2 regions of the Streptomyces sp. NBC_00425 genome follow, and region 2 is predicted to be linked to the other one. Evidence: riboswitches for the same ligand, from Rfam matches in the RefSeq annotation. Region 2 holds a riboswitch; the other holds the start of a gene.
What was found. Region 2 has a riboswitch for cyclic di-AMP ahead of OHS82_RS18255 (transglycosylase SLT domain-containing protein). Riboswitches for the same ligand answer to the same signal wherever they lie in the genome.
Positions count from the first base shown of each region.

Region 1 (6,888 bases), 910 kb from region 2:
AGGAAGAGCAGTTCGACGACCTTCCGCCACGCGAGTGCGTCGTGCACGACCAGCACTGGCGGGTGGCCCACTCCTTCAACACGGCGGTCCCCGGCTGGCTGGTGCTGCTGCCCCGGCGACACGTCGCCGCGGTCCACGACCTCACCGACGCGGAGGCGTCCGCTCTGGGGATGTGGCAGGTCAAGCTCTCCCGGGCGCTCCGCGGCCTGACGGGTTGCGCCAAGACCTACGTCGTCCAGTTCGCCGAAGCCGAAGGCTTCGCGCACGTGCACTTCCACATCGTCCCGCGCATGGCGGATCTGCCGCCGGAACACCGTGGGCCGGGCGTCTTCGAGCTGCTCCGGAGACCCGAGGCGGAGTGGGTGACGCCCGACCAGGCCGACCGGACGGCCCGCCTTCTCCGGGCCCGCCTCCAGTGACGGTCAGCTGGGAGTGCGGTGGCGGACCCGGTCCCGTCAGGCGTCCGGTTCGCCCTCCTCGGGCGCGTCGCCGGACGGCTGCTCGACGACGAAGGATCCCTTGCCGCGCACTGTGACGATCAGTCCGCGCTCGCGGAGTTCCTGTGCGGCCCTCCGTGCAGTGAGCCGCGCCACGCCGTACTCGTCGGCGAGGTGGTTCTCCGAGGGGATCGGCCTGTCCGGAGCCAGCTCCCCAGCGCCGATCTTCTTGGCGATGACGTCGGCCAGCTGCACGTAGAGGGGCCGCGCGCTCATCGGGTCCAAGACGGCGTCCGACTCTTCTGTATCGCTCATCTGTCCAACGTAGAGCGGTAATGATGTGCACGATCGTGTGGATCCCTCTCTACTTGTATGTAGAGGGCTATAGACCGGTGTAGCTTCCAGGATGAAAGGACCCCGGCGAGGTGAGCTAGACCTCCCGGGGCATGGCCAACGCTGAATAGGAGCGTCGACATGCACGACCTTATCCGTCGCACCCTCGAATGGATGCGTCTTCTTCTCGCGCCCGGCACCGGGAAGCGGCGTCGTATCCACCGTCAACGGCCCAGGCTCTGCCTGCACTTCACCGCAGTACGGCACGACCTGGCCCCAGCAGCCTCGCAACTCCCCCTCCACCGATCCCCGTACGGTCTCGGCGGCTCCCTCGACGGCGCCGACTCCGTTCTCGTGCGCCCCTATCTCGCCGCGCACGACCGGGAGTCCGCGCTCCAGCAGCGTCGTCGCCTCGCCCTCGTCCTGGCCGCCGACTTCGGGATCGACCTGGACGGGCACCTGATCGGCGCGCAGGAGGTGGCCGCATGACGGAGCCCGCCTTCTCCTCGTCCCCCCGGCTCCTGCCCTGGCCGTCCCCCGACGGCAAACCCTGCTACCTGGTGACCGACGACCGGGGCAGCCGCCTCTCCCGTCTCGCCGACGAGCTGGAGGCCCGGCAGCTCGCCGCCGCCGAGGATGTGCTCGGCCTCGCCCGCCCGCTGCTGGACGACCCCGCGTCGCCGTACACCGAGGTCCGTTACGCCGGTCTCCGGCTCGCCGAGTGCCTGACCGACGCCCTGCGCGTCGCGGAGTCCCGGGGCATGCGCCTGCCCGTACCGGAGGCCGAAGGCGTCAGACCGCGCTGAGGCCGGTGAGGGAGGCCAGCGGCAGTGTGTGCTGGGTCTGCAGGACCTTCGCGCGCAGGTAGCGGACGTTGTGCGGGGTGGTGAAGACGCCGGTCGGCACGCGGTGCTGGACGTCGATGCCCAGATCCCGCAACTGCTCTGCCTTGTCGGGGTTGTTGGACAGCAGGTCCAGGCTCGTGATGCCGAGGGCGCGCAGCATCTGGGCGGCCGACGTGTAGTCGCGGTCGTCCTCGGGCAGGCCCAGCGCGGCGTTGGCCTCGTAGGTGTCGAGGCCCTGGTCCTGGAGGGCGTACGCGTCGAGCTTGTTGTAGAGGCCGATACCGCGGCCCTCCTGGCGGAGGTAGAGCAGGACGCCGCCCGTCGCGGCTATGCGCTCGACGGCCTCGCGCAGCTGGGGGCCGCAGTCGCAGCGGGCGGAGCCGAAGGCGTCGCCGGTCAGGCACTCGGAGTGCAGCCGGACCAGCGGGACCGAGCCCGGGGCCGGCTCGCCGATGACGACGGCGACGTGCTCCTGGCCGTCGACGAGGCCGTGGAAGGTGACCAGTTCGGCGTCGACGGAGTAGCCGTCGTGAAAGCGGAGCGGTACCCGGACGCGGGCGCGCTGGGTGGCGGCGGGGGTGTCGGGCATGCGGGTCTCCCGGGTCCGGAGGGCGGTGGGCCGGGCGTCGCCGGGCGTGAGCCGGGTGATGCCTGGCCGCTGTCTGCTTCAGATTTGAAGCAGTTCCAGTGAAACGTGACCCTACCCATGCTTTAAAGTTGAAGCAACTGCTTTGTGGCGCGCCTCACCCGGCTCACTCTGGACCGGAGCCGGAGCCGGAGCCGGAGCCGGAGCCCGAGCCGGAACAGGGGGACGAGCGCCGGCGCCACGGCAGGTCCTCGGGGGAGGCCTCGCCGCCACCCTCGCCCTGGAAGCCGGCGGCGACCTGGGTGAAGATCTCCTCCAGCTGCCCCACCTGCTCGGGCGTGAGCCGGTCGAAGAGGGTGGCGCGGACCGTCTCGACATGGCCGGGCGCCACGTCCTCCAGCACCGCCAGGCCCTCGTCCGTCAGGACGGCGACGCTGCCGCGCTTGTCCCAGCGGCACTCCTCGCGCCGCGTCAGGCCGTCCTTCTCGAGGCGGGTCACCGCGTAGGTCAGCCGACTGCGGGTGATCTTCAGGCGCTCGGCGAGATCGGTCATCCGCAGCCGCCGCTCCGGACTCTCGGACAGGTTGGCGAGGATGGAGTAGTACAGGTGGGGCATGCCGGCCTCCTGCTGGAGGTGCCGGTCGATGGCGTCCTCGAGGAGGAGGTAGCCGGCCATGTACGCGCGCCAGGCGCGCTGCTCCTCGGGGGTGAGCCAGCGGGTCGTCATGACCCCAGTGTAGTTTTGTTTCAAACTTGAACCAAGATCCCCGTCGGAAGACCCAGTCCGGGAGCACGTCGATGCCGTACCCGTACGTCCTGCTGTCCGCCGCCGTCTCCCTCGACGGCTTCCTGGACGACACCACGCCCGAACGCCTGCTGCTCTCCAGCCCCGCGGACTTCGACCGGGTCGACGCGGTGCGGGCCTCCGTGGACGCCATCCTCGTCGGCGCCGGCACCATCCGCGCCGACAATCCCCGGCTCCTGGTGAACTCTCCCGAGCGCCGCGCCGCCCGGGTCGCCGCAGGCCGGCCGGCCTACCCGCTCAAGGTCACCGTCAGCGGCTCGGGCGACCTCGACCCGGCGGCGAACTTCTGGCACACGGGCGGCGAGAAGGTCGTGTACACGACCGAGAAGGGCGCCGAACGGGCCCGAGCGCTCGGCATCGCCGCGGACGTCGTCCCGCTCGGCCCCGAACTCGACTGGCGCCTCCTCCTCGCGCACCTGCACGACGAGCTCGGCGTCCGGCGCCTCATGGTCGAGGGCGGCGGAACCGTCCACACTCAGCTGCTCCAGCAGGGGCTCGCCGACGAACTCCAGCTCGTCCTCGCCCCGCTGTTCGTGGGCGACCCGGACGCGCCCCGCCTCTTCGGACCGGGCGCCTACCAGGGCGGCCGGCTGCGGCTGGTGGAGACACGGCGCATCGAGGACGTCGTCCTGCACCGCTACGAGCCCACCGCCCCCGGCGCCGGACCGCTCGCCGCCGCGGCCGACCGGCACTGGCTGGCCCTCGCCTGCGAGCTGGCCGCCCAGTGCCCGCCCTCGGACACGGCGTTCAGCGTCGGCGCGGTGATCGTGGCCGCCGACGGGACGGAGCTGGCGCGCGGGCACTCCCGCGAGGCCGGCGACCCGGTCGTGCACGCCGAGGAGGCGGCGCTCGCGAAGCTCGACCCCGCCGACCCCCGGCTCCTCGCCGCCACCGTCTACAGCAGCCTCGAGCCCTGCGCCCGCCGCTCCTCCCGCCCCGCCCCGTGCGCCCGCCTCATCCTGGACGCCGGCGTGCGCCGGGTGGTCACGGCGTGGCGCGAGCCGGACACCTTCGTGACGGCGGCGGACGGGACCGGCCTGCTGGCGGCCGCGGGCGTCGACGTCCTCGTGCTGCCGGAGTGCGAGGAGCGGGCGAAGGCCCCGAACCGACACCTGGTGTGAGGCCGCAGCCGGGGCCCGGGCCGGGGGCGCGGCGGGGGCGCGACAAAGCCTGGTGCTGGGCGTCCCCCGGATGACGTACACTGGAGTCACAACGACGCGGGGTGGAGCAGCTCGGTAGCTCGCTGGGCTCATAACCCAGAGGTCGCAGGTTCAAATCCTGTCCCCGCTACTGAAGGCCGAGGGCCGGAATCCGAAAGGGTTCCGGCCCTCGGTGCGTTCGCCCTCGTGGCGCGTCCCCGCTCTTCGTGACCCTTCGTGACCGTTCGGCCGCCCTGTGCGCCGGGTCCGAGCCGCCGTGTCTACGCGTGTGACGGGTGTGGTGTCCTGGACGAGGGTCAACTCGCCCGTTTTTCACCGCTGCTGGCCAGAAAGTCCAGGCCAGAAATGTTGTTGATCAAGCAGAACGGCTTGGAAACGCACCCCCGGGTCTATTAACGTTCGATAACGCAGCGCGGCCGTCCCAGCCGACACCAGAGTCGTCTCCGTGCGCACGCGCCGAATCCCGCAAGGGAACCGGGGAACCACCACCTTGGGGTGAATCACGCGGAAGCCTCCGTGAACTCGCAGAGTCCACGGCCGGTATACGCGCGTAGGAGACCTTCCGACTCCGAACCCGTCAGCTAACCCGGTAGGCGACGGAAGGAAAGGAGTGCGCCCGCGTGGCGTCCAACCCGCCTGCCCCCGAGGCCCCGTACGCGCCGGCCCAGCCCTCCACCGAGACCTTCGGCTATGGCGGCTACCGCACCGGCGAGGGCCCCTGGGAGGAATGGAACCCCACCGCGGAGTCCATTCGCCCGGTGCGCGGCAAGCACCGCGTCGCCAAGCAGCGCGGCGGCGGATTCGCCCGCAGCTCCACCGTCCTCGGTGTCGGCGTCATAGCCGCCGTGAGCGCGGGCGGGATGGCCAGCGCCAACACCGGCAAGGCCCCGGTCTCCATCTCCATGCCGGACCTGCCGGGCGTGGGCTCGCTGATCTCCGACGACACGCCCGCCCCGGAAGCCGCGCCCGCCCTGGCGAGCTTCGGCTCCGAGACCGCCGTCGACACCGATGCCGGCGCCGGCGTCGATCAGAGCGTCGCCGACGCCGGCGAGGCCCTGCGCAGCCGGATCATGGCCCAGGCCGAGTCGCAGAAGACCCAGGTCGAGGTCAAGGCCGCCGCGGCGGCCGCCAAGGCGAAGGCCGACGCCGTCGTCAAGGCCGAGAAGGAGGCGGAGGCCAAGGCCGCCGCCGCGAAGAAGAAGGCCGCCGAGGAGGCCGCCGCCAAGGTCGAGGCCGCGCGCCTGGCCGAGCTGGCCAAGCAGTACACGCTGCCGACCTCCTCGTACACCATCACCTCGACGTTCGGCCAGGCCGGCTCTCTGTGGTCCTCCGGCTACCACACCGGACTCGACTTCGCCGCGCCCACCGGCACCCTCATCAAGGCCGTCCACAGCGGCACCATCACCGAGGCCGGCTGGGCCGGCGCCTACGGCTACCGCACCATCATGACCCTGGACGACGGCACCGAACTCTGGTTCTGCCACCAGTCGTCGATCAGCGTCAGCGTCGGCCAGAAGGTCGCCACCGGTGACGTGATCGGCCGCGTCGGCGCCACCGGGAACGTCACCGGGGCGCACCTGCACCTCGAGGTCCACGCGAACGGCAACGCCGAAGGCATCGACCCGGCGGCCTGGCTGCGCAGCAAGGGCCTCAACCCCTGAGCCGTCCCTCGAGGACGCCTGAGTCGTCTCTCGAGGAGCTCTGAGGACCATCGAGCAACGGCAGCCCTGACGGCCACCCCCGACGTCAGGGCTGCCGCTTGTTCATCTGTTCTTCGTGCCACGCGAGGAATGGGGCGCCCGCCGCGTCCGTTGAGACGAAGCATGACTTCCCTGAACACCATCGGCTCCTCCGACCTCAAGGTCTTCCCGCTCGCCCTCGGCGGCAACGTCTTCGGCTGGACCGCGGACGAGGCGGCCTCCTTCGCCGTCCTCGACGCCTACACGGCCGCGGGCGGCAACTTCGTCGACACCGCCGACTCCTACTCCGCATGGGTCGAGGGCAACAGCGGCGGTGAGTCAGAGACCGTGATCGGCAAGTGGCTGAAGGCCCGCGGCAACCGCGACGACGTCGTGATCGCCACCAAGGTCAGCCAGCACCCCGACTTCCCCGGCCTGTCCGCCGACAACATCAAGGCCGCCGCCGACGCCTCCCTGCGCCGCCTCGGCACCGACCACATCGACCTCTACTACACGCACTTCGACAAGACCGAGGTGCCCGTCGAGGAGATCGTCGGCGCGCTCGACGAGCTGGTGAAGGCGGGCAAGGTGCGGCACATCGCCGCCTCCAACATCTCGCCCGAACGCCTCCGGGAGTCCCTGGAGTTCTCCGACCGCGAGGGACTCGCCCGGTACGTCGCCCTCCAGCCCCACTACAACCTCGTCTCGCGCGACACCTACGAGGGCGGCCTCCAGGATCTCGCCGCCCGCTTCGGCCTCGCCGCCGTCCCGTACTTCGCGCTGGCCTCCGGCTTCCTCACCGGCAAGTACCGGCCCGGCGCCACGGTCGAGAGCGCCCGCGCCGGCAGCGCCGCCAAGCACCTCGACACCGCTCGGGGCCGCAGCGTCCTCGCCGCGCTGGACGAGATCGCCGGCGCCCACGACGCCCAGGTGGCCACGGTCGCCCTGGCATGGCTCGCCGCGCAGCCGACGGTGGCCGCGCCCATCGCCTCCGCCCGCACGGTCGAGCAGCTCCCGGCGCTGCTGGCGGTGGCGGACCTGGA
Region 1 covers NZ_CP107928.1:5,180,349-5,187,236, forward strand. The annotation lists gene OHS82_RS22365 (HIT family protein) at 1-419, shown strand, start outside; gene OHS82_RS22370 (GntR family transcriptional regulator) at 456-752, opposite strand; gene OHS82_RS22375 (hypothetical protein) at 912-1,259, shown strand; gene OHS82_RS22380 (hypothetical protein) at 1,256-1,576, shown strand; gene OHS82_RS22385 (GTP cyclohydrolase II) at 1,563-2,204, opposite strand; gene OHS82_RS22390 (MarR family winged helix-turn-helix transcriptional regulator) at 2,368-2,928, opposite strand; gene OHS82_RS22395 (dihydrofolate reductase family protein) at 3,000-4,127, shown strand; tRNA gene OHS82_RS22400 (tRNA-Met) at 4,223-4,296, shown strand; cyclic di-AMP (ydaO/yuaA leader) riboswitch at 4,611-4,777, shown strand; gene OHS82_RS22405 (M23 family metallopeptidase) at 4,787-5,827, shown strand; gene OHS82_RS22410 (aldo/keto reductase) at 5,990-6,888, shown strand, end outside.
Region 1: another riboswitch for cyclic di-AMP. It lies ahead of OHS82_RS22405 (M23 family metallopeptidase); the one in region 2 lies ahead of OHS82_RS18255 (transglycosylase SLT domain-containing protein).

Region 2 (6,888 bases):
CCGGCTCGCGCATGAGGTCGGCGAAGGACAGCCAGTAGTGCGAGAAGAAGTACGGCTGCAGGGCGTCGAGCTGGGGAATCTGGTCGAGGATCTGGACCGTGATCAGCAGGCCGACCGTCGTCGCCATCGCCGCGATGCCGCTCACTTCCCCGCGTCGGCGGCCTTCACCAGGGCGTCCTTGGTGACCGCACCGACGTAGACCTTGCCGTCGTCCGTCATCAGGGCGTTGATCAGACGGGTGGAGAAGACGGTCCCGGAGCCGAACTTGCCGCTCACCTTGTCGCCGAAGGAGCCGAGGAACCCGCCGAGGTCGCCGCCGGCCTCGGCGCCCGAGGGCGCACCCTCACCGCCGGTGTCGAAGACGGCGACCGAGCTCCAGCCCTCGCCGATGATGTTGAGGCCCTCGGGACCACCCTGACCGCCGTGACCGCCGAAGGCCTCGGCGAAGTCGTCGGAGCCGCCGTGCCCGGGGGTCGGCCTGCCTCCCTCGTCGCCCTTGCCGGCCTCGTCGCCCTTGCCTCCCTCGTCGCCCTCGGTGACCTTCGCGCCCTTGGGGGCGGTGAAGTCGAAGGTGGAGGCGGCGGGCTTGGCGAAGGTGACCTGGGTGAAGCCGGCGTCCACGACGGCGGCGCCGCCGCTCGCCGGGGTCAGCGTGAACTTCAGCGGCAGGCCCGTCTTCGCGTCCACCGCCACGCTGATCGCACCCACCGTGGACCCGGACTGCTTCGGCTTCACGAGCAGCTTGTAGGCGTCGCGGCCGGCGACCTGGACCGTGCCGTCGACGGTCACGGACGTCGTGTCGTCGACCGCCTTCAGGGCGTCCTCGGTGAGGTCCTTGGGCGTCGCGGGAACGGGGGACCCCGCCTTCTTCCCCGCGCTCTCCTCGACCGTGGAGTGGTAGACCTCGTTGGACCCGCTGTCGTAACCCCACACGTTCTTGCCGTTGTGGATGACGCTGTATTCGGCGGCGTTCTCCAGCAGCGAGAGCTTCTGCCGGTCCGGGCCGTCGGCGGCGACGCGCAACGTGTGCGTGCCGGAGGCGAGTTCGGTGAGCTTGGCGGACGGATCGGCGGCCGAGCCGTCGCCGCCCTTGGCCGCCCCCGAGAGGAGGCCGCTCTCCAGGCCGCCGAGGTCGGGCAGCCCGAGATCCGTGGTGATCTTCACCGTTCCGGACAGCTGCTGCACGTCCGAAGCGGCGATCTTGTCGAGGAGCTGCTGTGCCGTGATCTTCGGCAGGTCGGGGTCGCCGGAGTCGGCGAGCGCCGGGACCAGTCCGATCGTCGCGGCCGCGACACCGATCACGGTGACCGGAACGACGTACCGCACGGCCTTGCGCCGTCCGACGCGCAGGTCGTCGGCCTCCCCGCCGGTGGCGTCCCCGCCGGTCATGGTGTCGTCGGATGCCTTCGGTGCCATGTGTCCCTTACCTCCGTCGTCGGCGGCGGCTGGTCATCACGCTGAACGTCCCACCCCGAGCCGCCATTCTCACCCGAATCGGTGAGGAGTGGTGTTTTCCGTGGTTCCCATCTGACCAAATCGACTCCTCGGAAGCGTCAACCCGAGGGCTCAACTCCGCGTACACCTGCGGTATGACACGGGAGTGCCGGGACGGCTGATGACCCGTAGGGGTAGCGACGGCTCGACGCGGGTGCGGACGGAACGGCTGACGGCAGGACCCGCCGGCCAGACGGCTCGCAGCGGCGGCAGACAGCCCACGGCAACGGCTCGCCGGCCAGACGGCCCGGGAGCTCAGGCGCTGGGGGCTCGGGAGCTCAGTGGCTGGGGGCTCGGGAGCTCGCGGGGTCTCGGGCTCGGACGCCGAACGGCCACGAGGGTCGGCAGCCCAGGCGTGCGGCGGCTCGGCAGCCGAACGGCTCGGCGGCTCGGCAGCCGAACGGCTCGGCGGCTCGGCGATCAGGGGGCGTCAGGGGGGGTACTCGTGGGGAGGGTTCAGCCCGCCCGGTGGACGACCGCGTCGCAGAGCTCCATCAGCGCCGCCTTCGCGTCGCACTCACGCAGCGGCGCCAGCGCGGCCCGCGCGTCGTTCGCGTATCGCACGGTGTCCCGTCGGGCCTGCTCCAGCGCCGGGTGGGCCCGGAGCGCCTCGATGGCCTCGGCGAGCCGGGCGTCGTCGCTCAGGTCGGAGTCGAGCAGCTCGCACAGCGCGATGTCCTCGGGCAGGGACAGACGCGCGGCCCGTTCCCGCAGCCGCAGCACGGGCAGGGTGGGCACGCCCTCGCGGAGATCGGTGCCGGGCGTCTTTCCGGACTCGTGCGAGTCGGACGCGATGTCCAGCACGTCGTCCGCCAGCTGGAAGGCGACGCCGAGCCGCTCGCCGTACTGCGTCAGCACGTCGACGACCGTCTCGTCGGCGCCCGACATCATGGCGCCGAACCGGCAGGCCACCGCGACCAGCGAACCGGTCTTGCCGCCGAGCACGTCGAGGTAGTGCTCGACCGGGTCCCGCCCGTCCGTGGGCCCCGCCGTCTCCAGGATCTGGCCGGTGACCAGCCGCTCGAACGCCTCCGCCTGCACCCGCACCGCCTCCGGACCGAGATCGGCCAGGATGTGCGAGGCGCGCGCGAAGAGGAAGTCACCGGTGAGGACGGCCACCGAGTTGCCCCAGCGGGCGTTCGCGCTGGGGACCCCGCGCCGCACGGTCGCCTCGTCCATCACGTCGTCGTGGTACAGCGTGGCCAGGTGCGTCAGCTCCACCACCACGGCCGACGGCACGATGCCCGGCGCATGCCTGTCCCCGAACTGCGCCGCGAGCATCACGAGCAGCGGACGGAACCGCTTCCCGCCCGCACGCACCAGGTGCTGGGCGGCCTCCGTGATGAACGGAACCTCACTCTTGGTGGCCTCGAGCAAGCCTTCCTCGACAGCCGCCAATCCGGCCTGGACATCGGCTTCCAGAGCCTGGTCCCGCACGCTCAGCCCGAACGGCCCGACGACGGTCACGAGGGGTCTCCTGTCTGCTGGTGTCTACTGGCGATTACGCGGTTTGTCGATAGGTCGCTGCCATCACTCGAGTCAGCGTATCCGGTCACGTTTCGATCACCGATAGCCCCCACGTTCCCCGGGGGCGAATGCACTCGCCCGCGAGGTGCACGCATCGGGCCAGACCGTATCCGATCACGTCCGTGATGTTTCTGATCAGCCCATACGAAGAGATATTCATCGGGTTGCCTCGAAGTACCGAATCATGTTCCACACCGAGGCCGACATCCGGCCGAGGTCCGCCCCGGACCCGCGGCGACCCCACCCCACCCCACCCCACCCCGGGACCGACTCTGCCCCCGCCCCGACCCGGCCCCCCGTCGCGACGACATGGACATGCCGCACGGAAGACGATCCCGACACGACGGGGCACGCGACCAGAAGAACGACCGGGGCGCGACAGAGAGTGCGACCGGAAGTGCGACCGGGGCCTCCCGCCTCTCCCCTGCGCCATATCAAGCGAGTTGAGGCTAATGCCCGATTCGCCGCTCTTGTGATCCGGCGTGACATGACTCACTGGCCCCCCTGTGACGACCGGTGCCGACCGCCCCTCGATTCCCCGCACGCGCCAAGCGAGTTGATGGTTTGCACCCACAAAGGATCAAGTACCCCATACGGCACAGACCAAGGTCAATAGGGGTCATCTGTGAATCCGGCACTTGTTCCGGACATGTGCTCTCGCATACGTTCCCGGCCTGTCGGGCGGACGCCTAATCCTGCCGCCGCCCGTAACACCCACCGAGAAACGCATGGCAGGAGCGGGGGAACCAGGTAGGTCGCCGCAGCACATTGCCCTGACGTTCTGGACATTCAGATCTTTTGGGGCAATCCGTTACGGCTTGGGGTGAAGTCGCGGCCGTCAGGACGCGACCGGGCAGCTCCCGCCCGAACCCGACAGCTCACCTCGCAGGCGACGGAGAGGAAAACTCGTCATGTCCGCTGCCGCTCAGCGTTCCACCCGCACGTCCCGTCTCGCCCGCAAGCTCGCCATCGCCGGCACCGGAGTCGCCGTACTGGCGCTCCCGCTCATCGGCGCGACCACCGCCTCCGCGGCCACCACCCCGACCGTCGCCACCGCGAGCAGCCTCGGCTACTCCGACAACCTCGACGGCTGGATCCGTGCCTCCCTCCAGGTCATGTCGCAGCACGGCATCCCGGGGACGTACAACGGCATCTACCGCAACGTCATCCGCGAGTCCTCGGGCAACCCCTACGCCATCAACCTGTGGGACTCCAACGCCGCCGCGGGCATCCCGTCCAAGGGCCTGTTGCAGGTCATCGACCCGACCTTCCGCGCCTACCACGTCGAGGGCACCTCCTGGAACTCCTACGACCCGGTCGCGAACATCACCGCCGCCTGCAACTACGCGGCCGCGCGCTACGGCTCGATCGACAACGTCTTCGGCGCCTACTGACGGGTCCGGGCCGCGCCCGAGCCGACAGCAGCCCGGCGGTCGGCCGGTCGGCTGGTTAGCTGGCTGGCTGGCTGGCTGGCAGCCGGTCGGTCGGTCGACCGGCCGACCGGGCTCACGGAAACAGTCTTTCGAGGACGACGGCGACGCCGTCGTCCTCGTTCGACGTCGTCACCTCGTCGGCCACCGCCTTGAGTTCGGGGTGGGCGTTGGCCATCGCGACGCCGCGCGCCGCCCAGTCGAACATCGGGATGTCGTTGGGCATGTCCCCGAAGGCGACGGTGTCCTCGGGCCGCAGTCCGAGGTGTTCCGCGGCCAGTGCCAGACCCGTCGCCTTGGTGATCCCGCAGGGCTGCAGCTCCACCGTGCCAGGACCCGACATGGTGACCGTGGCGAGCGAACCCACCACCGAGCGGGCCGTCGCCGCCAACTCGTCGTCGGACAGGGCGGGATGGCGCAGCAGCACCTTGCTGATCGGCTCGCACCACAGGTCGTCGCGACGGCCGACCCGCAGCGCCGGCAGCGTCGGGTGGGGCATCCGGTAACCCGGCTCGATGAGCGTCAGCCCGTCGACGCCGTCCTGGTCGACCGCCGCGTACAGCTGCCCGACCTCCGCTTCGATCTTGCCGAGCGCGGTCTCCGCCAGCTCCCGGTCCAGGGTCACCGACCACAGCAGCCGGTCCGCGCCGGCGTCGTACAGCTGCGCGCCCTGTCCGCACACCGCGAGCCCCCTGCTGTGCAGGCGCTCGAGCAGCGGCCGCACGCGGGGCGCGGGCCGTCCCGTCACCACCAGGTGGCGTGCGCCGGCGGCGGCCACCCGCGCGAGCGCGTCGAGCGACCGGTCGGAGAAGGTGTCGTCGCCGCGAAGCAGCGTTCCGTCCAGGTCTGTGGCGATCAGGGAGTACGCGGTGCGCGCGGCATATGCGGTAGGTGCGGCCATGATCAGAGAATACGGATGCCGTACCCCCCGGGTTCGACGTGAGGCGAACGACGGCCAGGTCCTGCCCTGTTCTGCCAACTCTCCTTGCGGGACTGGCCTTGACCCGTCCCGGGACTGGCTCAATGAAGCGGCTTTCTGACGCATCGCCGGGGAGGAGCGGACGGCCGAAGGCTCCCGCGCCGGTTCGAGATCTCGTGCCGGATCGTGAACCACCCGGGGGCGGGCGGCAGTACGTCCGGGGCTGGCGGCGCTACGTCCGGGGCGGGCGGCAGTACAGCCGGCGCGGGCGGCGATACGTCGGGGGCAGGCGGCGGGACGCGGGGCGTGAGCGGCCGGACGCGGTTCGCTGCGGGCCGAAACGCCCCGCCGGCCCGTCCCCCATGTCGCTTTCGCCAGGTCAGCCGTAACGTGTGGCCCGGCTCGCCGCACCCGCGCGACATCCGCCCGGTGTCCGGTGACCACGACATGGCGAGCACCAGAGAGTGCAGGAAAGAGAGGCAGTACCCGATGCCCCCCTTCGACCTTCCCGAGGGCGATCCCTTCGGCCCGCACAACCTCCCGTACGGCGTGTTCTCCCTCTCGGGCGCCACCGGGCGGACCGTCGGCGTCCGGCTCGGCGAGCACGTGCTGGACGCGGGCGCGGCAGCCCACGCGCTCGGCTCGCCCCACGCGGAGCTGCTGTCGGCGCCGACCCTGAACCCGCTGCTCGCGGCGGGCCGCGTCGTCTGGTCGCAGGTGCGGCGCGCGCTCACGGAGTGGGTCACCGACCCCGCTCACCGCCCCACGGTCGAACCGCTTCTGCATCCCCTGTCCGCGGTGTCCCAGCACCTCCCCTTCGAGGTCGCCGACTACGTCGACTTCTACTCCTCCGAACATCACGCGCGGAACGCCGGCGCGATCTTCCGCCCGGACGCCGGCGACACCCTCCTCGCCAACTGGAAGCACCTGCCGATCGGTTACCACGGCCGCGCCGGCACGGTCGTGGTCTCCGGAACGGACGTGGTGCGCCCCTCGGGCCAGCGCAAGGCGCCCTCCGACCCCGCCCCCGTCTTCGGCCCGTCCGCGCGACTCGACATCGAAGCCGAGGTCGGCTTCGTGGTCGGCGTGCCGTCGAAGCAGGGCAGCCCGGTCGCACTGGCCGACTACCGCGAGCACGTCTTCGGGCTGTGCCTGCTCAACGACTGGTCCGCCCGCGACATCCAGGCCTGGGAGTACGTGCCCCTCGGCCCGTTCCTCGGCAAGTCGTTCGCGACGTCGGTGTCGGCGTGGATCACCCCGCTGGAAGCTCTGGACGAGGCCCGGACGGCGCCCCCGGAGCGGACCCACCCCCTCCTTCCCTACCTGGACGACTCCGACGCCGAACCCGCCGGCTACGACCTGCGCATCTCCGTCGCGGTCAACGGTCACGTCGTCTCCGAGCCGCCCTTCTCCACCATGTACTGGACGGCCGCCCAGCAGCTGGCCCACCTCACGGTCAACGGGGCCTCCCTGCGCACCGGCGACCTGTACGGCTCGGGCACCGTGAGCGGACCGAAC
Region 2 covers NZ_CP107928.1:4,274,185-4,281,072, forward strand. The annotation lists partial or broken gene OHS82_RS18240 (ABC transporter permease) at 1-142, opposite strand, end outside; gene OHS82_RS18245 (LolA family protein) at 142-1,416, opposite strand; gene OHS82_RS18250 (polyprenyl synthetase family protein) at 1,951-2,961, opposite strand; cyclic di-AMP (ydaO/yuaA leader) riboswitch at 3,727-3,928, shown strand; gene OHS82_RS18255 (transglycosylase SLT domain-containing protein) at 3,933-4,415, shown strand; gene OHS82_RS18260 (HAD family hydrolase) at 4,528-5,352, opposite strand; gene fahA (fumarylacetoacetase) at 5,860-6,888, shown strand, end outside.